Regions from separate parts of the Luteibacter sp. CQ10 genome, predicted to be linked through region 1. Evidence: predicted binding sites of a transcription regulator. Region 1 holds the regulator's gene; each other region holds the start of a gene.

Region 1 (7,065 bases):
CATACCCAGCGTGCGGATGAGCTTTTGCATGCGTAGTAACGTCCGGTTCGTGAAGCCTGCGATGATACACTAAGCGCCCGATGGCACCGCGATAGGGGTCTATACAGACATGGACCAGGAAACCAAAGAGCTCCGCAAGGCGGGCCTCAAAGTCACGCATCCGCGCATGCGGATCCTGCAGGTCTTCGAGGAGGCGGACGAGCGCCACCTCACGGCCGAAGACATCTACAAGCGCCTGCTTGCGCACCAGGAGGACATCGGGCTCGCCACGGTGTATCGGGTGCTCACCCAGTTCGAAGCTGCCGGCATCGTGATGAAGCACAACTTCGAGGGTGGTCAGGCCGTCTACGAGCTCGACCGCGGCAAGCACCACGACCACATGATCGACATCGACAGCGGAAAGGTCATCGAGTTCATCAGCGAGGAGATCGAGCGCCTCCAGCATGAGATCGCCGAGCGGCATGGGTATGTCATTGAGGACCACAGCCTGGTCCTTTATGTGCGACCCAAGAAGAAAGGTCGCTAATTGATTGAGATGGAAAGAGAAAAGGCCCTTCGGGGCCTTTTTTTCGTGGCGAGGGACGGGGGCGGACGCGATCGTCGGATTTTCCTTTCCCCATAAAAAAACGCCGCCGGCGGACTCCTGTCCACCAGCGGCTTGTCCGGCGAATCCGTGGTTCGTGAATCGCGAGTTGCTCGCTGGAATCACGGCGTTCCACGTCCCGTCGGCGAGGCGACATCCTGTCACCTCATCAGGTCGATCGTCCCCACGACCGACCCGGGCTCGCCGTCTCTCGACGGCGGCTCCCCCACATCGATAATGGGATCGTAACGAACCGTTCACTGTCCCGGTATTGGAAAATTTCCTATGTGGGATCCGACACTTGTGCTGCGCAGCAACACGCGCAGGTGAAGCCCCACGGGCTCCGGGCGGATTCTGAACAGGCCGCCGAGGGCGGTAATCCGGTCGCTCATGCCCTGCAGGCCGCGCCCGCCACCGTCGGTGCGCACGGGGCGGGGCGTTGACGGCAAGCCTGCGCCGTCGTCACGAATGTCTAGGATGGCCACGGGGCCGCTGTCGCGCAGTCCGATGCGCAGCCGCAATCTGAGTTCGTGAGCGCCGGAATGGCGCACCACGTTGGTAGCGCTTTCCTGCACGACACGGTAGATCGCGGTCAGGGTGTCGTCATCGAGCAGCCGGGGCTCGCCGCGCAGGTCGGTGACGTAGCGGATGCCCGCGGCCGTGAGCATGTCGCGGATGGGGCCCTCGTCCAGTGCGCGAAGCAGGCCGAATTCGTCGAGCACGGACGGACGCAGGCTGTCGAGCATGCGGTGCAGCGCCCGGCGCATGTGGCCGAGGATGCCGTTGATCGAGCGGCCGATGTCCTCCAGGCCGGCGTCGCCCAGGCGGTTCTGGGCCAGCTTCAGGTGGGTCTGGATGGCCGTGAGATTCTGGCCCAACTCGTCGTGAAGCTCGGCGGCCATGTGCCGGCGCAGGTTTTCCTCGGCTTGCAGGTTGCCTCGGGCCGCGTCGCGAAGCTGGCGGGCGAGCTGGTCCAGCCGCTGGTTGGCGGCGGCGAGGTGAGTGTTCTGCTGGGCCACGCGCTCGCTGCTGCGTCGCAAGGCGTCGGTGGCGGCGCCGAGCATCAGCGTGCCGGTGCCGGCCACGGCGAGGAACAGGTGGGCGGCCGCCGAGGCGGTACCGCGACCGATCATGTCCTCGGTCACGTTGAGGCCTACGCTGGTGATGAGCAGCACCAGCCCCGCGCCGCGCCAGCCGTGGCGAAACGCGAAGAAGAGAACGGGGGCCAGCGAAAGCACGCGGGCGAACTGCGGCTGCGGCGAGTACTCGGCCAGAGTGACGAGGATGGCGAGCGAGGGCAGCATCACCAGCAGGCCGTCGAGCATCAGCTCGGCGAGGGCGCCACGGGTGGGGCGTTCGCGGAAGACCAGGATCAGGGTCGGCACCACGAGCAGCACGCCCAGGTAGTTGCCGAGCAGGTCGCTGCCGAAGGTGGTGCCGAGCATCTCCACCGGCGCGGCGGGGTGCAGCGAGGCCATCATCGCCGCGTTGCCGGCGGTGGCCACGGTGGCGGTGACCATGGCCGACAGCAGCAGTCGGGCCACGTCCTCGGGGGTGTTGAGACTCGCGTGCAGGTGCGCTCGCCGCAGCAGCCAGAGGCAGGCGGCGACCATCAAGGGCTCGGGCGTGTCGCCCAGCACGAAGCCCGCGCCGCCGATGGGCAAGCCGCTGCGCCATTCGCAGAACGCGCTGGCCGCGATCTCGGCGCCGAGCACCCAGGTCCAGTCGCGCGTGCGCAACAGCAGCAGCGCGCCGAAGCGCAGGCCGAAGGGAAGAACCCAGTAGGGTTGTTCCGTCGGCCACAACATGATCCAGGCCAGTGCATAGCCGATGGCGATCAAGGGGCCGGCGAAGCGGGAAAGTGCGCGTAGTCGCATGCCGGGATGTTACACGCGAGGCACCCCTTTCCGGCCCCTGGCTTTTGTCCATGCGCACGCGTGCGGTTTGCCTGTTACATTCTCGTCATGCCTAGAATCGTCTTAGTAGATGACCACGCCATCGTGCGCGAAGGGTTCAAGCGACTCATCGAGTTGGAGCCCGATCTCGACGTGGTGGCCGAAGCGCGCAACGCCGACGAGGCCGTCGACGCGGTGACCCAGCAACGGCCCGACCTGGTGGCCGTGGATCTCTCGTTGCCGGACGGCAGTGGCCTGCCGCTGATCGAGCACCTGGCGAGCATCGCGCCCGACATGCGCATCGTGGTGCTGAGCATGCACGACGGCGAGCCTTACGTGTCGGAGGCCCTGCGCAGGGGCGCGCGGGGGTACGTCACCAAGGGCGTGGCGCCCGAGGAGCTGGTGGCTGCCGTGCGCGCGGTGCTTTCGGGTGAGCAATATCTGAGTTCGGACCTGCGTGAACGCCGCTCGTCGCGGCCGTCCACCGAACTCGACCCGATCAGCCGCCTGACGGCGCGGGAGCGGGAGGTGTTCCTTCTGCTGGCCGCAGGGCGTGCGCCCAAACAGGTGGCGGCCGAGCTGGGCATCGGGCAGAAGACGATCTACATCCACCGCGCGGCGGTGATGAACAAGCTCAACGCGGGGTCGGAACTCGATCTCTATCGGATGGCGCAGGAGCGCGGCCTGATTCGCGCCTGAGGTGACTGGATTCGCCGATACGATCGGCTCCCACCCCTCCGGTAGCAGCGTTACAACCGAAGGGATGGGAGCCGATCGTATCGGCGATTCAACCTTGTGCCCGGTCCAGCATCTTCTTCGCGTGCGCGCGGGTTTCCTTGGTGATCTCCACCCCGCCCAGCATGCGCGACAGCTCGTCGCGGCGGCCATGGGCATCCAGCGCCTGGATACGCGTGCGGGTCGCCTCGCCATCGCTTTCCTTGGACACGCGAAGATGGGCGTGGCCCTGGGCCGCCACCTGGGGGAGGTGGGTGACGCACATCACCTGCACCTTGTCGCCTAGAGCGCGCAACTTCTGGCCCACCACTTCGGCCACGGCGCCGCCGATGCCGGTGTCGACCTCGTCGAAGATCATGCAGCCGATGTTGTCGTTGCCCAGCGTCGCCACTTCGATGGCGAGGCTGATGCGCGCCAGTTCGCCACCGGAGGCCACCTTGCGCAGGGGGCGGGGCGGTTGGCCGGGATTGGCGCTCACCAGCAATTCGCAACGCTCGCGGCCCTGCGGATCGGGTTCGTCGCCGTCGGCCGGTTCGAGCGATACCTCCAGGCGTCCCCCGGCCATGCCGAGTTCGCCCATGAGGCCGGCCACGGTGGCACCGAGGCGCTGGGCGGCTTCGATGCGGGCTGTCGAAAGCTCGGCGGCGGCGGCGTCGTAGTCGACTCGCAGGCGGTCGCGCTCGCGCCCCAGGCGCTCCAGTGCGTCGCCTGCGCCTTCGAGTTCGGTCAGGCGCTCGCGAACCTCGTCGGCCTTGGCCGAAAGCTCCTCGATGGGCAGGCGGTAGCGTCGGGAAAGGTCGTGCAGATGAGTGAGATGGGTGTCCACCTCGGCCAGGCGCTCGGGGTCGAGCTCGACATCCTGCGCGTAGCGGCCCAGGCCGTCCACGGCCTCGCCCACCTGGATCTGCGCGCTGTCGAGCAGCTCGAGGGTGGGCGCCAGCGTGGCGTCCAGTTCGGCCAGCCGCGACAACTCGGCATGCGCGCGAAGCAGGGCGCGGCCGATGGCGAATTCGCTTTCGCCGTCGAGGAGTTCCACCACGCCGTTGGCGCCTTCGGCGAGGCGGCCGGCGTTGGCGAGGCGGCGATGCTGGGTTTCCAGTTCTTCCAGCGCCGCGGGCGCGAGCGCCCAACGATCGAGTTCGTCCAGCTCGTGGCGTAGGAGGTCGATCTGGTGGTCGCGGTCGTCGCCGCCGGACAGCGTACGGATGCGATTGACCGCCTCGCGCCAGGCGCGGGCGAGGTCGCGCACGCGGGCGACGCGGTCCTCGTTGCCGGCATAGGCGTCGAGCAGGGTCATCTGGTGCTGGCGCGAGAGCAGGGCCTGGTGCTCGTGCTGGCCGTGGATCTCGACGATGAGCGCCGCCAGCGCCGACATCTGCGCCACGCTGGCCGGCCGGCCGTTGATCCATCCGCGCGTGCCGCCCTCGGCGCGGATCACCCGGCGCAGCTGGCAGGTGTCGCCGTCGTCGAGCTCTTCCTGGCGCAACCAGCCGGCCGCCTCGGGCAGGCCGGTGAGGTCGAATTCGGCGGCCAGCTCGGCGCGGTCGCTGCCGGCGCGCACCATGCCGCTGTCGGCGCGCGCACCGGCCAGCAGCATCAGCGCATCGACCAGGAGGGACTTGCCCGCGCCGGTTTCGCCACTGACCACGGTCAGCCCTGGACCGAAGGCGATCTCGGCTTCTTCGACGACGGCGAACTGACGGACGTAGAGCGAGGTGAGCATGGGCACCGGGCGGGGGATGGAATCGCGCCGATTGTAGCCGGAGGCGCGTCGCAGAAGCCGAGACTTGCAAGCTGACGGTCGAGACCTTATTGATAGCGCGACGTTCAGACCCCTTCCGGCCCCTTCCAACGCGCATGAATCCGTTTTCCGGTCACGACATCGATGCTCGCGCGCGACGGCTGCTGCGGACCCTGATTTCCCAATACCTCTCCGACGGCGAGCCGGTCGGCTCGCGCACGCTGGCGAAGTCGTCGGGCCTGGAAGTGAGCCCGGCCACCATCCGCAATATCATGGCCGACCTCGAAGAGGCCGGCCTGGTGGCGTCGCCGCATACCTCGGCCGGCCGGATCCCCACGCCGCGGGGCCTGCGCCTCTTCGTCGACAGCCTGCTCGAGCTCAAGCCCCTGCCGCGCGACGACATGGCCCGGTTGCAGGGCGGCCTGCCGCCCCACCAGACCACCACCCGCGACCTGCTGGGCAACGTGTCGAACCTGCTCTCGGCCATGACCCGCTTCGCCGGCGTGGTCACCGTCCCGCGCCAGGGCGATTTTCCCCTGCGTCACATCGATTTCGTGAGCCTGCCCGATGCCCGTGTGCTCGTGGTGCTGGTGTTTTCCGACAACCAGGTGCAGAACCGGGTGGTCCAACTGGCCCGGCCCGTCGAGGCGGGCGAGCTGGAGCGCACCGCCAACTACCTCAATGCCCATTTCACGGGGTTTCGCCTGGCCGACATCCGCGCCCACCTGGCGGCGGAGTTGCGCGCGGCGGGCGGTGAGCTGAACCGCCAGCTCTCCGGCGTGGTGGAGTTGGCCACGGCCTCGTTCGGTGCCGACGACGCCGACGACGTGCTGGTGAGCGGGCAGACCAATCTCATGGGGTATTCGGAGCTGGCCGACATCGACCGTCTCCGCGACCTCTTCGACGCCTTCCAGCAGAAGCGAGAGCTGCTGCAACTGATGGAAATGTGCGTCAAGGCGCCCGGCGTGCGCCTGTTCATCGGCGAGGAATCGGGCTTTTCGGCCCTCGACGGTTGCAGCATCGTGACCGCCACCTACGGCACCAACGGCCGCATGCTGGGCGCCATCGGCGTCATCGGACCCACCCGGATGGCCTACGAGCGCGTGATCCCGGTGGTACAGGCCACCGCCGGACTGCTCAGCGACGCCTTGAATCGCGCCGCGGCGACCTCATAAACCGCCCCGGGAGGCGGGTTTACTATTTCCCGCGAATGTTCGGCCCTCCTCGGGAGGGCCGGTGAGCTGACATTTGGAGTAGACATGCAAAACAACGATCCCCACGCGCCGGGCCAGGCCGCTGAGAGCCCGGACGACGGCGTGAATGCCGACCTCGAGGCCTTGACCGCCCGCCTGGGCGCCCTCGAGACCGAGTTGTCCCAGGCGCGCGAGACCGTGCTGCGCGAACGGGCGGAGATCGAAAACCAGCGCCGCCGCCTTCAGCGCGACCTCGACCAGGCCCGCCGTTTCGCCAACGAAAAGCTCCTGGGCGAGTTGCTGCCGGTCTACGACGGCATCGCACTGGGCCTGGCCAACGAGAACGCCGACGCGAAGACGTTGCGCGAGGGCCTGGAGCTCACGCTCAAGCAGTTGGAGAAGGTCACCCAGGCCAACGGCCTCACCGTGGTCGATCCGCTGCACCAGCCGTTCAACCCCGATCACCACCAGGCGATCAGCGCGGTCGAGTCGAACGAGCATGCACCCAACACCGTCGTGGCCGTGGTCCAGAAGGGCTTCGTGCTGAACGACCGTCTGCTGCGTCCGGCGCTCGTCGCCGTGGTGCGCGACAACTGATCGAACGAGGCGCCCGAAGCCGCCCCAGGCGCTTCGAAGCGATCTCACAAGGCATTGAATCGATGGGGCGAAGCCCCACTTTCATCACAGCAGCGGCCGCGGGGGCCGCATTGATATTCGGAGCAACTTGAGCATGGCCAAGATCATCGGCATCGACCTCGGTACCACCAACAGCTGCGTGGCAGTGATGGAAGGTACGACCGCTCGCGTCATCGAGAACGCCGAGGGCGATCGCACCACGCCGTCCATCGTCGCGTTCACCAAGGACAACGAAGTCCTCGTCGGTGCGCCGGCCAAGCGCCAGGCCGTCACCAACGCCAA
Region 2 (7,065 bases), on a different contig from region 1:
CCGGACGACTACGTCGTTACGCCCAACGGCTATTTCTCGCCCGATTGCGTGGCCACGGTGCACGAAGGCGACCAGGTGCAAACCGACGGCGTCATCCATCGAGCCTCCGGCGCCGTCGAACGGGCGCCGGTCTGCACCAAGGCCAACTTCACGCTGCAAGGCCAGCGCATCGAGGCGAATGGACGCCATACGTTCACGAACACGCCGCCGCCGGAGCAGAGCGGCTGGGTCCAGGCGGCCAACTACACCAGCAGCAAGCCGATCGGACGCATCGTCGCGACATGGACGGTGCCGACCGCGCCGTCGACCAAGAGCAACCAGGTGATCTATTTTTTCCCCGGTCTGGAACAACTGCCCACCGTGCAGTCGATCCTGCAACCGGTTCTGGGCTGGAACGGCTATAACGACAAGGCATGGACCCTGGCGAGCTGGAACTGCTGCGTGGACGGCACCACCTTCCACAGCGATCCGGTGCCGGCGAAGGCCGGCGACGTCGTGGTCGGCGACACCTATTCCACCTGCGCGGCCGGACAAGCATGCTCGACGTGGAAGATCGACTCGCGCAACACCACCACGGGTCGCACCTCGACGCTCACCACCAATCCCTATGCCGACCTGACCTGGGTGTTCGGTGGCGTGCTGGAGGTGTACAGCGTGGCGACGTGCGGCCAATACCCGGGCGGGCCGATCACCTTCAGCAACATCCAGGTGTACGACCGCAACAACACGCGCGTTTCCAATCCACCGTGGCAGGGAAGCGATACGTCGGGGATCAATCCGCAGTGCGGGTATGGGTTGAGCACGACGGCGACCAGCGCGACGATTTCGTACTGAAGGATCGTCGAGACGCTTTCGCCTCCTCGGACGACAGGCGCTGTTCCTGCGTGCGCAGGAATGACGTGAGGTTGTTTTGTGCGCAACCGTCGATCTCGTAGCTCGTCGTTCCTGTGCACGCAGGAACCCGGCGCCTCGGCTATGAGCGAGCGACACCGCCCCATCGGCTTTCACGACAAAAAAAAGAGCCCTGCTTTCGCAGGGCTCCTTCGTTTGCGACGAACGCAAGGAAAGCCGGACTTAGAAGTCCATGCCACCCATGCCGCCCATGCCGCCCGGGGCACCGTGGGCGTGGCCTTCGTCCTTCTTCGGCACTTCGGTGACGGCGGCCTCGGTCGTGATGATCGAGCCGGCCACCGAGGCGGCGAACTGCAGGGCCGAGCGCGTGACCTTGGTCGGATCGAGGATGCCGAACTGGATCATGTCGCCGAACTCGCCGTTCGCGGCGTTGTAACCGAAGTTACCGCTGCCTTCCTTTACCTTGTTCACCACGACCGAGGCTTCTTCGCCGGCATTGGTGACGATGGCGCGCAGCGGGGCTTCGAGCGTGCGACGCGTGATCGCGATGCCGAGGTCCTGGTCCTGGTTGGCGCCCTTGAGGCCTTCCAGCGCCTTGAGCGCGCGGATCAGGGCGACGCCGCCGCCCGGGACCACGCCTTCCTCGACGGCCGCACGGGTAGCGTGCAGGGCGTCTTCGACGCGGGCCTTCTTTTCCTTCATCTCGACTTCCGTCGCGGCGCCGACCTTGATGACGGCCACGCCGCCGGCCAGCTTCGCCACGCGCTCCTGCAGCTTCTCGCGATCGTAGTCCGACGAGGTCTCTTCGATCTGCGCCTTGATCTGGCCGATGCGCGACTGGATCTTCTCGGCTTCACCCGCACCATCGATGATGGTGGTGTTTTCCTTGGTGATCACCACGCGCTTGGCGCGGCCGAGGTCGTTGATGGTGGCCTTGTCGAGCTGCAGGCCCACTTCCTCGGAGATCACGACGCCGTTGGTGAGGATGGCGATGTCTTCGAGGATGGCCTTGCGGCGGTCACCGAAGCCCGGCGCCTTCACGGCGGCGACCTTCACGATGCCGCGGATGGTGTTGACCACGAGGGTGGCCAGCGCTTCGCCTTCCACTTCCTCGGCCACGATCAGCAACGGCTTGCCCGCCTTGGCGACGGCTTCGAGGGCCGGCAGCAGCTCGCGGACGTTGGAGATCTTCTTGTCGTGGATGAGGATGAACGGGTCGTCCAGCTCAACCTGCTGCGACTGCTGGTTGTTGATGAAGTACGGCGAGAGGTAGCCGCGGTCGAACTGCATGCCCTCGACCACGTCGAGTTCGTTCTCGAGACCCGAACCCTCTTCGACCGTGATCACGCCTTCCTTGCCGACCTTCTTCATCGCATTGGCGATGATGTCGCCGATGTTGGCATCGGAGTTGGCCGAGATCGTGCCGACCTGGGCGATGGCCTTGTCGTCGGCGGTGGGCTTGGAGAGGCTCTTCAGCTCGCCGACGGCGGCCACGACGGCCTGGTCGATGCCGCGCTTGAGGTCCATCGGGTTGATGCCGGCGGCCACGGCCTTGAGGCCTTCCTGGATGAACGCCTGGGCGAGGACGGTCGCCGTCGTGGTGCCGTCGCCGGCCACGTCGGAGGTCTTCGAGGCGGCTTCCTTCACGATCTGGGCGCCGATGTTCTCGTACTTGTCGGCGAGTTCGATTTCCTTCGCGACCGAGACGCCGTCCTTGGTAACGGTCGGGGTGCCGAAGCTCTTCTCGAGCACGACGTTGCGGCCCTTGGGACCGAGGGTAACCTTGACGGCGTTGGCCAGGGTGTTCACGCCCTTGAGCATGCGTGCGCGGACGTCTTCGCCGAAGCGGACTTCTTTAGCTGCCATGAGAACGAATCCTTAGTAATGCGTTGAATGGGGATTGAGGCGTCAGGCGAGCGAAGCTCAGCCCTCGAGGATCGCCACGATGTCGTCTTCCTTCAGGAAGACCAGCTCTTCGCCGTCGACCTTGATCTCCTGGCCGGCATACTTGCCGAACAGGACGACGTCGCCTTCCTTCACGCCCATGGCGCGGACGGTGCCGCTGGCCAGGGTCAGGCCGGTACCAGCGGCGATCACCTTGCCGCGGGTGGGCTTCTCGGTGGCGCTGTCGGGAATGACGATGCCGCCGGCGGAAACGCGCTCTTCTTCGAGGCGCTTGACGATGACGCGATCATGCAACGGCTTCAGCTTGCTCATGACTACTCCAAGCAGGTGGTTGATGGAAAAGGAAAAAGTTACACCCTGTTAGCACTTGGCCGGGGTGAGTGCCAGAATTCTGCCAAAGCCCGTCCCGAAACGTAAAGGCCCTGGCGCTGACCGACAGATGGCGCCGCGGCGGAACGGTTCAAGGGCTGGCGGTTCAAAAATTCCGAGTAATCGTCCATGACCGATACGAACTGCCTCGTCGTCCTCGTCGCCTGCCCCGCGGGCGACGCCGCCGACACCCTCGCCCGGAGCATCGTCGAATCCGGCCTGGCGGCCTGCGTGAACCGACTGCCCGGCGTACGGTCCACCTATCGCTGGCGGGGCGAGGTCACTTGTGACGAGGAGGCCCTGCTCATGGCCAAGACCACGCGCGAGGCCTACCCGGCGCTGGCGGAGTTCGTGGCCAGTCGCCATCCCTATGAGGTACCCGAAATCGTGGCGCTGCCCGTGGTGGCGGGCCACGCCCCGTACCTCGATTGGGTGGAAAGCAACGTCGACGTAAGCCACGCGGCACTCACCCGGTCATAATCACCGACGCCCCCGATCCACGGAGCCACCATGTCGTCGTTTGCCCGCTTCGCGCGGAACCTGGCCGCCACGGCCACCCTGATGCTCTTCGCCCTGCCGGCCTTCGCGCAGAGCGACGACGACCTCTTGCCGGTCACCGAGGCCTTCCACCTCACGTCCGACCCCAGCCAGCCGGGCACGGTGAAGCTGCACTGGCGCATCGCGCCGGACTACTACCTCTACCGGGGCCGGATCAAGATCAAGGCGGCCGATCCGTCGGCGGTGACGTTGGGCCAGCCTGCCTTGCCCAACGGTATCAAGAAGCACGACGAATACCTCGGCGACGTGGAGATCTACCACGGCGACATCGAAGCCACCGTGCCCTACACGCTCGCCGATGCCGCCAACAAGACGCTCGCCCTCGACGTGCAGTACCAGGGCTGCCACGAGGTGGAGCCGAAGATCTGCTACCCGCCGAACACCGAGCACCTGAAGCTCACCGTCGGTGGCGCATCCACCATCCCGACCTCGCCCGCCGCACCTTCGGCAACGGCTGCCGCGCCGCCGGCCGACGGTGCGTCGCTGCTCGGCGCGCCCACTGCCGCCCCCGGTACCGAGGGCGCCGCCCTGCCGGCCGACCAGGCTTTCCGCTTCGAGGCGCTGGCGAAGGACGGCAAGACGCTCGTACTGCGCTGGACGATGCCGAAGGACTACTACCTCTATCGCGACAAGACGCAAATCACGGTGACCTCGCCGTCGGGCGTCTCCGCCGGCGAGCCCGACTGGCCCAGCGGCATCGCGCACCACGACGAACACTTCGGCGACACCATCGTCTATTTCGACCAGGTCGAGGTGCCGGTGGCCCTGAAGGGCGTCGGCGACGCGGCGAAAAAGGTCGAGCTCGACGTGGCCTACCAGGGCTGTCTCGAGAACGGCATCTGCTACCCGGTGATGACCCGCCACCTGAGTGCCGACCTCGGCAGCGGTGCGGTCCAGATCGGCTCACCCGCGGAATCGGCGCCGAAGGACGCGCCCGCCGAGGTGGCGCCCACGCCTCCGCCGGCCGGCCTCGAGCCCGCCGACGAGGCCAAGGTCGGCATCGTCGCGGCGATCGGCCTCGCCCTGCTCGGCGGCCTCGTGCTCAATCTCATGCCCTGCGTGCTGCCGGTGCTTTCGCTGAAGGCGATCACCGTGCTGGAAAGCGGCGAGAGCCCGGGCGCCGCGCGCCGTCATGCCCTGTGGTACACCGCCGGCGTGCTGGTGGCCTTCGCCGCGCTGGGCCTGGTGGTGGTGGGCATCCGCGCTGCCGGCCATGGCGTGCAGTGGGGCGCCCAGTTCCAGCAACCCGTGGCCGTGGGCCTGCTGGTCTACGTGATGCTCGCCGTGGGCCTGTCGATGTCCGGCGTGTTCGAGATCGGCGGTTCGCTGGGCAACATCGGCAACGGGCTCGCCTCGCGCTCGGGCCCCTCCGGCGACTTCTTCACCGGCGTGCTCGCCGTGGTGGTGGCCAGCCCCTGCACCGCGCCGTTCATGGGTTCGGCCATCGCGTTCGCCTTCGCCGCCCCGATCGGCGTGGCCTTCCTGATCTTCCTCGCACTTGGCCTTGGCCTGGCCCTGCCCTTCCTGCTGATCGGCTTCGTACCCGCGGTGGCGCGCCTGCTGCCTCGTCCGGGACGCTGGATGGAAACACTCAAGCAGGCGCTCGCCTTCCCCATGTACCTCACGGCCGTCTGGCTGCTGTGGGTGCTGACCAAGCAGCGCGGCGCCGACGCCTCGGCGCTGGTGCTGGCCGGTGGCGTGCTGCTGGCCATGGCGCTGTGGTGGTATGGACGCCGTCGCGGCGGCCTGTCGTGGATCTTCAGCGCCGCGCTCGCGGCCGGTGCGGCGTTCGCGCTGTGGACGGTGCACGGGCTGCCGGCGCAGGCCGCGTCGGCCACCACCGCCGCCGACGGCTCGGTGCCGTACTCACCGGCGAAGCTCGCCGAACTGCGCGCGGCCGGTACGCCGGTGCTGGTCGACATGACCGCCGACTGGTGCATCACCTGCAAGGCCAACGAGCGCGCCGTGCTCGACACCCAGGCCTTCCGCGACCTGCTCAAGAAGACCGGCACCGTCTACATGAAGGGCGACTGGACCGACGTGAACGCCACCATCGGCGCCTTCCTCGAGCAGTATCACTCGGTGGGCGTGCCGCTCTACGTGGTGTACCCGAAGGGCGGCGGCGACGGGCGCAAGCTCTCCACGGTGCTCACCTACGACCGCGTCGAGCAGGCCCTGGCCGCCGCCACGCATTGATGACGCGCGGCCCGACGTTCTGGATCGTAGGGCTCGCGGTGGCCGCGGCCGCCGCGGGCCTGTGGGTGGAGCACCGCCGCCTGCACCCACCGCCGCCGCAAGGCGTGACCGTGGCCGACGTGGGCGACCTGGCCGCCGATGCCACCTTCCTGAGCCTGGACGGCAAGGCTCGCCGCCTGTCCGACTGGCGCGGCAAGCGCGTGCTGCTCAACTTCTGGGCGAGTTGGTGCGCGCCCTGCCGTCGAGAGATGCCGTTGCTCAGCCAGGCCTACGATCGCCATCGCGACCGGGACGTGGCCGTGGTCGGCGTGGCCGAGGACACCGCCGCGGGCGTGCGCGGCTATCTCGCCAACAGCCCCGTGGATTACCCGGTGGTGATCGCGGATGCGGACGCGCCCGGCGGCTCGCTGTCGTTCGGCAATACGCTGCGGGTGCTGCCGTACAGCGTGCTGATCGGCGAAGATGGTCGCATCCTGCGCCGCAAGGTCGGCACCTTCACCGCCACCGAGCTCGACGACTGGCTCGGCCCCTGAGAGTTTCCATGGACACCCAGCCCACCCACGACGAGGCCATCGACGCGACGCGCCTCTGGCTCGAGCGCGCCGTGATCGGCCTCAACCTGTGCCCGTTCGCCAAGGCCGTGCAACGTAAGGGACAGGTGCGTTACGTGGTCAGCGATGCCGACCAGCCGTTGCAGCTGCATGCCGACCTGGTGCGCGAACTCGAATTCCTGCGCGACGCCGATCCGGAGGCCGTGGATACGACGTTGCTGATCCACCCGCGCGTACTGGCCGACTTCGAGGATTTCAACGAATTCCTCGAGGTGGCCGACGACACCGTGGCCGATCTCGACCTGGAGGGCGAGATCCAGGTGGCGAGCTTCCATCCCGATTTCCAGTTCGAGGGCACGGCCCCCGACGACATCACCAACTACACCAACCGCTCGCCCTTCCCCACCCTGCACCTGCTGCGCGAGGCCAGCATCGACAAGGCCGTGGCGGCCTTTCCGGAGGCGTCGGCGATCTTCGAGGCGAACATGGCGACGCTGGACAAGCTGGGGCATGAGGGATGGCGGAAGCTGTTCGAGCCTTGAAGCGTCCGCTTTGCGGGGTTCGCCGATGCGATCGGCTCCCACCCCTTCGGTAGCGAATCTCCTACCGAAGGGTGGGAGCCGATCGCATCGGC
Region 3 (7,065 bases), on a different contig from region 1:
CCGAGGTGCAGGGTTTCTCCGGTTCGCTGCAATCGCTCGACGCCAATCCGTTGCCTTTCGTGCTGTCGGTGAAACCCAAGCCGGGCCTTTCCGCCGACGCGGTGGCAAGACTGGTCGATGCCATGAAAAATACGCCTGGCGTGGACATGGTGCAGGACACCGGCTCGTGGCGGCAGCGCCTCGATGCCCTGCTCGGCGTCGGTACGCGCGCGGTCACGATGCTGGCGCTGCTGCTCGGCATCGCCGCGCTGCTCGTGGTGGGCAACACCATTCGCGTGGACATCCTCAGCCGCAGCGAGGAAATCGGCGTGCTGCTGTTGATCGGCGCCAGCCGGCCGTTCGTGCGTCGCCCTTATCTTTATGCCGGCGCGTGGCTGGGCTTCCTCGCCGGCGTACTGGCCGTGGTGCTGGCGGCGGTGCTCGAACTGGCCATGGCCGGACCGGTGTCGCGCCTGAGCGCGGCCTACGACGGCAGCGTGAGTTTCGGCGGCCTGCCGGGCTGGTTGTTCGTCGCGGTACCGTTCGCTTCCGCGCTGCTGGGCTGGCTGGGTGCGCGGCTGGTCAGCGCCCGACAGATACGCCGCATGGCGGCGGGCTGAGGAGGCACCGTGGGGGCGGGCATTCACGTGGACACGGCGGCGGGAGCGTCGCCACGCATCCTCGTCGTCGACGGTTCGAAGGTCGTGCGTCAGCTCATTTCGCGCGTGGTGCTGGCCGAAGTGCCCGGCGTCGAGATCGTAGGCGTGTCCACCGGCTCGGAGGCGCAGGGCGAACTGCAGCGTGGCGTGTTCGACTTCGTCACCGTCGCGCTGCGCCTGTCGGACATGGACGGGCTCGAACTGGCGCGTTACGTGCGCGAATCGGCGCCGCAGATCTACATGCCCATCGTGGTGGTGTCCGGCGACGTCGAATCGCGCCTGCATCGTCGCGAGCTGGGCGAATACGTCACCGACTACTTCGACAAGTCGCTCGGCTTCGAGGCCCTCGCGGAGTTCATTCGCGGCTACGTCGCGCCGGAAGGCGGGGCCGAGGGCGAAGTGCTTTACGTCGAAGACAGTCGCGTCGTGGCGCTCGCCACGCGACGCATGATGGAAAAGTACGGCCTCACCGTGCACCACGTGATCAGCGCCGAGGATGCGCTCAGTCACCTGCGCGTCGCGCGGGCGCGGGGCGACATCGGTGCCGACGTGGTGCTGACCGACGTAAGCCTCAAGGGCGAACTCACCGGCGGCGACCTCGTCGAGCGCATCCGCAACGAGTTCGGTTACGGGAAGGGCCGGCTGCCCACGCTGGTGATGACCGGCGACGAAAACCCGGCCAACCAGACGGCCCTGCTTCGCGCGGGCGCCAACGACCTGGTGGAAAAACCGGTAGAGGAAAAACTCCTGATCACCAAGCTGCTGTTCCAGCTGCGCGTGGCGCGGCACCTGCGCGAAAGGACGCACGCGTGAACGACCGCGTCAAACTCGAGCCCTCGTGGAAGGAGCGCATCGGCGCCTACCTCGACCGCCCCGACATGCAGGCCCTTTCGGCTTTTCTCCGCGACGAGAAGGCGAACGGCAAGGTCATCTACCCGCCGGGGCCGGAGATCTTCAACGCCTTCACGCACACGCCATTCGACCGCGTGCGCGTGGTGATCCTCGGGCAGGATCCGTACCACGGCCCGAACCAGGCGCACGGCCTCAGCTTCTCCGTGCGTCCCGGCGTGCGCGTGCCGCCGTCGCTGCAGAACATGTTCAAGGAAATCCACGACTGCCTGGGCATCGCGCCGCCGGATCATGGCTGCCTCACGCCGTGGGCCGACCGGGGCGTGCTGCTGCTCAACGCGGTGCTCACCGTCGAAGCCGGACTGGCCGCATCGCACCAGGGCAAGGGCTGGGAAGGGTTCACCGACGCGGCCATCGACGCGCTCAACCGCGAGCGCGAGGGCCTGGTCTTCATGCTCTGGGGCAGCCACGCCCAGAAGAAAGGCCAGCTGATCGACGGCAAGCGTCATGGCATCCTGCGCAGCGTGCACCCTTCGCCGCTGTCGGCGCACCGCGGCTTCATGGGCTGCGGGCACTTCGCCAAGGCCAACGCCTACCTCGAAGCGCGCGGCGAGCCACCCATCGACTGGTCGCTGCCGCGCCGCTCCGAGCTGGAAGCCGTTTAGCCATCGAAGAAAGCGTGCGCAGGAACGACGAGCTACGGGATTCCCCCGCGGGTCGAAAACCCTCACGTCGTTCCTGCGCACGCAGGAACCCAGCGCCTTGCGCCGGGTTCTCGCGGAAGAAGGGTTCGGCTCTGGCCTAGCCTCCGCGCCGCTCCCTGGCCAGCCGCTTCTGCTGGTACGGATAGAAGCGGTGTTCGCGCAGTTCGTGTTCGATTTCTTCCAGGCTCTTGCCCATCGTCTCGGGCACGAGGAAATAGACGAACGCCAGCGCGCCCACCGAGATCACCGCATACAGCCAGAACGTGTGCGTGGCACCCAGCGAGGTCACGAGGGTGAGGGTGGTGAGCGTCACGATCAGGTCGAACGTCCAGTGGCTGAAGGCGCCCAGGCTCGCGCCCTTGCCGCGCACGAAGAGCGGATACACCTCCGAATTGATCAGCCAGATGCACACGCCGAAGCTGCCGCAGTTGAGCATCATGTAGGCGGCCAGGCAGCCCACGGTCACCCAGCGGCTGAAGTCCGTGGCCGGCCCCTGGCCCTGGAACAGCCAGCCCATCACCACCAGGGCCACGATCGAGCCGGGGATCATCCACAACAGGTAGCTGCGCCGGCCGATGCGGTCGACCAGGAAGCTGCCGATCACCGTCATCACCACCACCAGCACCGTGCTCGCGCCGGTACCCAGCACGGCCGCTTCATCGGAGAAGCCCGCCTTGGTGAGGATGGTGGGCGCGTAATAGATGAGCGCGTTGTTGCCGGTGATCTGCGAGAACATCGAAATACCCGCGCCGACGATCACCGCCGGGCGGATCCAGGGCTTGGTGATGTCCTTCCAGCTTCCGGTGGGTTCCTTCTGCGCCACCGTCTCGATTTCCGCCACTTCCGCGCGCGCCGCCGAAGCGCTGCCGCGCACGCGCTCCAGCACGCGCAGGGCGTCGTCCCTGCGGTGTTCCGCCACGAGCCAGCGCGGGCTTTCCGGCAGCCAGGCCATGCCGGCCAGCAGGATCACGGCGGGCACGACGCCCAGGCCGAACATCCAGCGCCAGTGCTCGCCGAGCACGAAGCCGGTGAAATAGGCCACGGTGATGCCGAACACCACCATGAACTGGAACAGCGTCACCATCTTGCCGCGATGCTTCGACGGCGCGACCTCGGCGATGTACACCGGGATGATCTGCGTGGAACTGCCCGCGGAAAGGCCCAGCACGAACCGCGCGGCGACCAGCCAGCCCACGCTGGTCGCCATCGCCGAGGCGATCGATCCGATCGCGAACACCACGCCCACGAAGATCACCATGCGCCGCCGGCCGAGGCGGTCGGAGAACGGCCCCGTGGCGAGGCAGCCGAACAGGGCGCCGAAGATGATCGCGCCGGTCACCAGCTGCTTGGTGGTGTCGTCGAGCGCGAACTGCCGGCCGAGGCCGAGCAGCGCCACGCCGATCACGCCGGTGTCGTAGCCGAACAGCAGGCCGCCGAGGGCGGCGATCACCGCGATACCGACGACGATGCCGGTGGAAGAGGAGGCGGCGGTATCCGCCGGTTGGTCTGGGGTTACCGCGTGCATGCAAGACTCCCTGGTTGATGCCGTGTCATGACGCCACCCAGGCACCCAGGCGGACGTGGAAGTCCGCGTGGTGCGCCGTGGCGGCGATGCGGCGAGCGTTCGGCTCGTCGGTGTGTTCGATCCAGTCGAGCGCGGCCTGGCGTTCGCGGCCGTAGCGCATGTGACGTTCCAGCAGCTGGGTGCGGCGTTGCGCGTCGTCCACCTCGACGAACCACGTCTCGTCGAGCAGTCCGCGAATGTCCGCCCAGGGGCCGTCCTCCATCAGGAGGTAATTTCCCTCGGTGATGACCAGCTGCGCCTCGGCGGGAATCGGCACCTCACCGGCGATGGGTTCCTCGATCTCTCGGTGGAACGCCGGGGCGTACACCGTTTCCCCCGCCATCGGCGAACGGAGCCGGCGGAGCAGGGCGACGTAGCCGGCGGCATCGAAGGTGTCGGGGGCCCCCTTGCGGGCGGCGCGGCCAAGGCGGCGCAGCTCGGCGTTGGCCAGGTGGAAGCCGTCCATCGGCACTCCGACGGCCAGGTCGCCCAGCTCGGCGAGGAGGGCCGCCGCCAGGGTGGATTTCCCGGCCCCCGGCAATCCGGCGATCCCGAGGATGCGCCGTCCACCCTTGGCCAGCAGCGCATCGAGTCGTTCGCGGACATTTGGATCGATCATAACGACGGACCGTAGCACTGCCGACGGTGTACGGTCGATAAAAAAGCGAGTGGCTGTAACCCACGGTCGCCGTAGGGCGAATAGTTCCTGAACCGAGAGGTACAGCTATTGACCTGGGTGGGTCATTTCTGTACTATGGCGTACAGATAAGGCCGAACGAACTTCGGCAGGGGTTAGCAGTCCCATGGTGGGACTGCTAATCTGCCCCAAGACTTTCAGGAGGTTCCACACATGTCCCAAGCCCTCGCTACCCGTAACTACGGGCTCCCGAGCGTCGTCGGCAGTCTGGATTCCTACATCGCGGCCGTCCATCGCATCCCGGTGCTCAGCCTTGACGAGGAACAGGCGCTGGCGCGGCAGTTCCACGACGACGCCGATCTCGACGCCGCCAAGAAACTCGTGATGTCGCATCTTCGCTTCGTGGTCCACGTGGCCCGCGGCTACAACGGTTACGGCCTGCAGCTTTCGGACCTCATCCAGGAAGGCAACATCGGCCTGATGAAGGCCGTGAAGCGCTTCGACCCCGACCAGGGCGTGCGTCTGGTCAGCTTCGCCGTGCACTGGATCCGTGCCGAAATGCACGAGTTCATCCTGCGCAACTGGCGCATCGTGAAGGTGGCCACCACCAAGGCGCAGCGCAAGCTGTTCTTCAACCTGCGCAAGAGCAAGAAGCGCCTGGGCTGGATGAACGCCGAGGAAGTCCGCGTGGTCGCCAACGACCTGGGCGTGCCCGAGGCCACCGTCCGCGAGATGGAATCGCGTCTCTCGGGTCGTGACGTCGGCTTCGAAGCCCCGGCCGACGCCGACGACGACGAGAAGCCGGCCCCGGCCGCCTTCCTGGTCGACGAAGGTGCCGATCCGTACGACAACCTGGCCGAGGCCGACGCCTCGGACAACCAGATGGGGGCGCTGTCCTCCGCGCTGGCCAATCTCGACAGCCGCTCGCGCGACATCATCCAGCGCCGCTGGCTGGCCGAGGACAACAAGGCCACGCTGCAGGACCTCGCCGACGAGTACGGCGTGTCCGCCGAGCGCATCCGCCAGATCGAGGCGAATGCCATGAAGAAGATGCGCGTCGCCATCGCCGCGTAAGGCGAAGATCGGCGTACCATCCGAAAACGGCCCCCTCGGGGGCCGTTTTCCGTTGTCCGAGACGTGGGAGAACCGAGGATGCCCAGGGCCCTGGTCATCGAAGACGATGAAGTGACCGCCCGCGACATCGTCGCGGAGCTGGGTGCGCACGGATTGACCGCCGACTGGGTGGCCAACGGCCGCGAAGGCCTCGACCGCGCCCTGGCCGACGGTTACGACATCATCACCCTCGACCGCATGCTGCCCGGCATGGACGGCATCGACGTGGTGTCCGAACTGCGCAAGCGGGCGGTGGATACCCCGGTGCTGATGATCAGCGCGCTGTCCGACGTGGACGAACGCGTGCGCGGCCTGCGCGCCGGCGGCGACGACTACCTCACCAAGCCCTTCTCGCCCGACGAATTGTCCGCGCGCGCCGAAGTGCTGCTGCGCCGCCGTCGACGGGCGAACGGCGGCGAGGAAACCCGCTTGCGCGTCGGCGACCTCGAGCTCGACCTGGTCCGCCACAATGCCCTGCGCCAGGGGCAGCCGCTCACGCTGTTGCCCACCGAGTTCCGCCTGCTGGAATTCCTCATGCGCAACGCCGGCCAGGTGGTGACCCGGCAAATGATCTTCGAGCACGTGTGGGGCTTCCATTTCGATCCGGGCACCAACGTGATCGACGTCCATATCGGCCGCCTCCGTCGCAAGATCGACGGCGCCGGCCAAGCGCCGCTCATCCGCACGGTGCGCGGCTCGGGGTACACCCTTGCGCCCGCTGACTGACGCCTGGCGTTCGGCCACCTCGCGCCTGATCATCATCTACGGCGCGCTCTTCGCCATCTGGTGCGTGGTGCTGCTGGGCGTGGTGCAGTGGGAGGCGTCGCGCTATCTCTCCAGCGTGGTCGACCAGATGCTCGCCGCCCGCATCCACTACCTCGAGCGCACCGACCAGAGCAGGCTGCGCGACACGGTGGACGCCGCCGGCGCGATCGATTCGCAGGGCTACATGTGGGCGGGCCTGTTCGACGCGAAAGGCAACCGCCTCGCCGGCAGCATCGCGCGCATCCCGAAGGAGCTGACCGACGACGGCGTGGCGCGCCCGCTCGAAGCCGGCCTGGCCGACCTCACCCGCGAAGGCGATTCGCGCACTCGCGCCACGGCCCGTACGCGCGCCGTGGCGCAGACGCTGCCCAGCGGCGAACGCCTCGTCGTGGCCAAGGAGAGCGCGGCCATCGACGGCATCGGCGTGATCATCCGCCGCGGCGTACTCTGGGGCCTGACGCTCACCCTCATCCCCGGCCTGCTCGGCGGCATCCTCATCGCCAGGGCGCCCGCGCGGCGCGTGCGTGCCATCCAGCAGGCGATGGAGCCCATCCGCGAAGGCGACCTCAGCGTGCGCCTGCCGATCAGTCGCGCGAACGATGAAGTCGACCTCCTGGCCGGCACCGTCAACACCACCCTGGACGAGATCGAGCGGCTGCTCGGCGAGGTCAAGGGCGTCACCGACAACATCGCCCACGACCTGCGTACGCCACTCACCCGTATGCGCACGCGGCTGTACCGCTTGCAACAGCAATTCGAGGGACGCCCCGAGGGGCAGCAGCTGGACGATTGCGT

What was found. The regulator HrcA, encoded in region 1, represses chaperone genes, less so after heat shock. The targets are predictions, from matches to a motif close to TTNGCACTCNNNNNNNNNGAGTGCNAA.
Region 2: groES (co-chaperone GroES) is a predicted target of HrcA. The motif match lies at 3,118-3,144, and genes of this name have one in related genera.
Region 3: rpoH (RNA polymerase sigma factor RpoH) is a predicted target of HrcA. The motif match lies at 4,548-4,574, and genes of this name have one in related genera.

Annotation. Positions count from the first base shown of each region.
Region 1 is NZ_JAEUYM010000001.1:978,859-985,923, forward strand. Features, by position in the region: gene JNG39_RS04475 (outer membrane protein assembly factor BamE) at 1-30, opposite strand, end outside; gene fur (ferric iron uptake transcriptional regulator) at 110-526, shown strand; gene JNG39_RS04485 (MASE1 domain-containing protein) at 841-2,460, opposite strand; gene JNG39_RS04490 (response regulator transcription factor) at 2,548-3,177, shown strand; gene recN (DNA repair protein RecN) at 3,266-4,936, opposite strand; gene hrcA (heat-inducible transcriptional repressor HrcA) at 5,071-6,129, shown strand; gene grpE (nucleotide exchange factor GrpE) at 6,214-6,744, shown strand; gene dnaK (molecular chaperone DnaK) at 6,878-7,065, shown strand, end outside.
Region 2 is NZ_JAEUYM010000007.1:111,904-118,968, forward strand. Features, by position in the region: gene JNG39_RS20635 (hypothetical protein) at 1-834, shown strand, start outside; gene groL (chaperonin GroEL) at 1,075-2,718, opposite strand; gene groES (co-chaperone GroES) at 2,776-3,069, opposite strand; gene cutA (divalent-cation tolerance protein CutA) at 3,256-3,606, shown strand; gene JNG39_RS20655 (protein-disulfide reductase DsbD family protein) at 3,637-5,880, shown strand; gene JNG39_RS20660 (TlpA family protein disulfide reductase) at 5,880-6,413, shown strand; gene JNG39_RS20665 (DUF1415 domain-containing protein) at 6,422-6,973, shown strand.
Region 3 is NZ_JAEUYM010000002.1:249,623-256,687, reverse strand. Features, by position in the region: gene ftsX (permease-like cell division protein FtsX) at 1-599, shown strand, start outside; gene JNG39_RS10040 (response regulator) at 609-1,451, shown strand; gene ung (uracil-DNA glycosylase) at 1,448-2,152, shown strand; gene JNG39_RS10030 (sugar porter family MFS transporter) at 2,289-3,716, opposite strand; gene JNG39_RS10025 (nucleoside/nucleotide kinase family protein) at 3,742-4,374, opposite strand; gene rpoH (RNA polymerase sigma factor RpoH) at 4,606-5,466, shown strand; gene JNG39_RS10015 (response regulator transcription factor) at 5,545-6,231, shown strand; gene JNG39_RS10010 (ATP-binding protein) at 6,215-7,065, shown strand, end outside.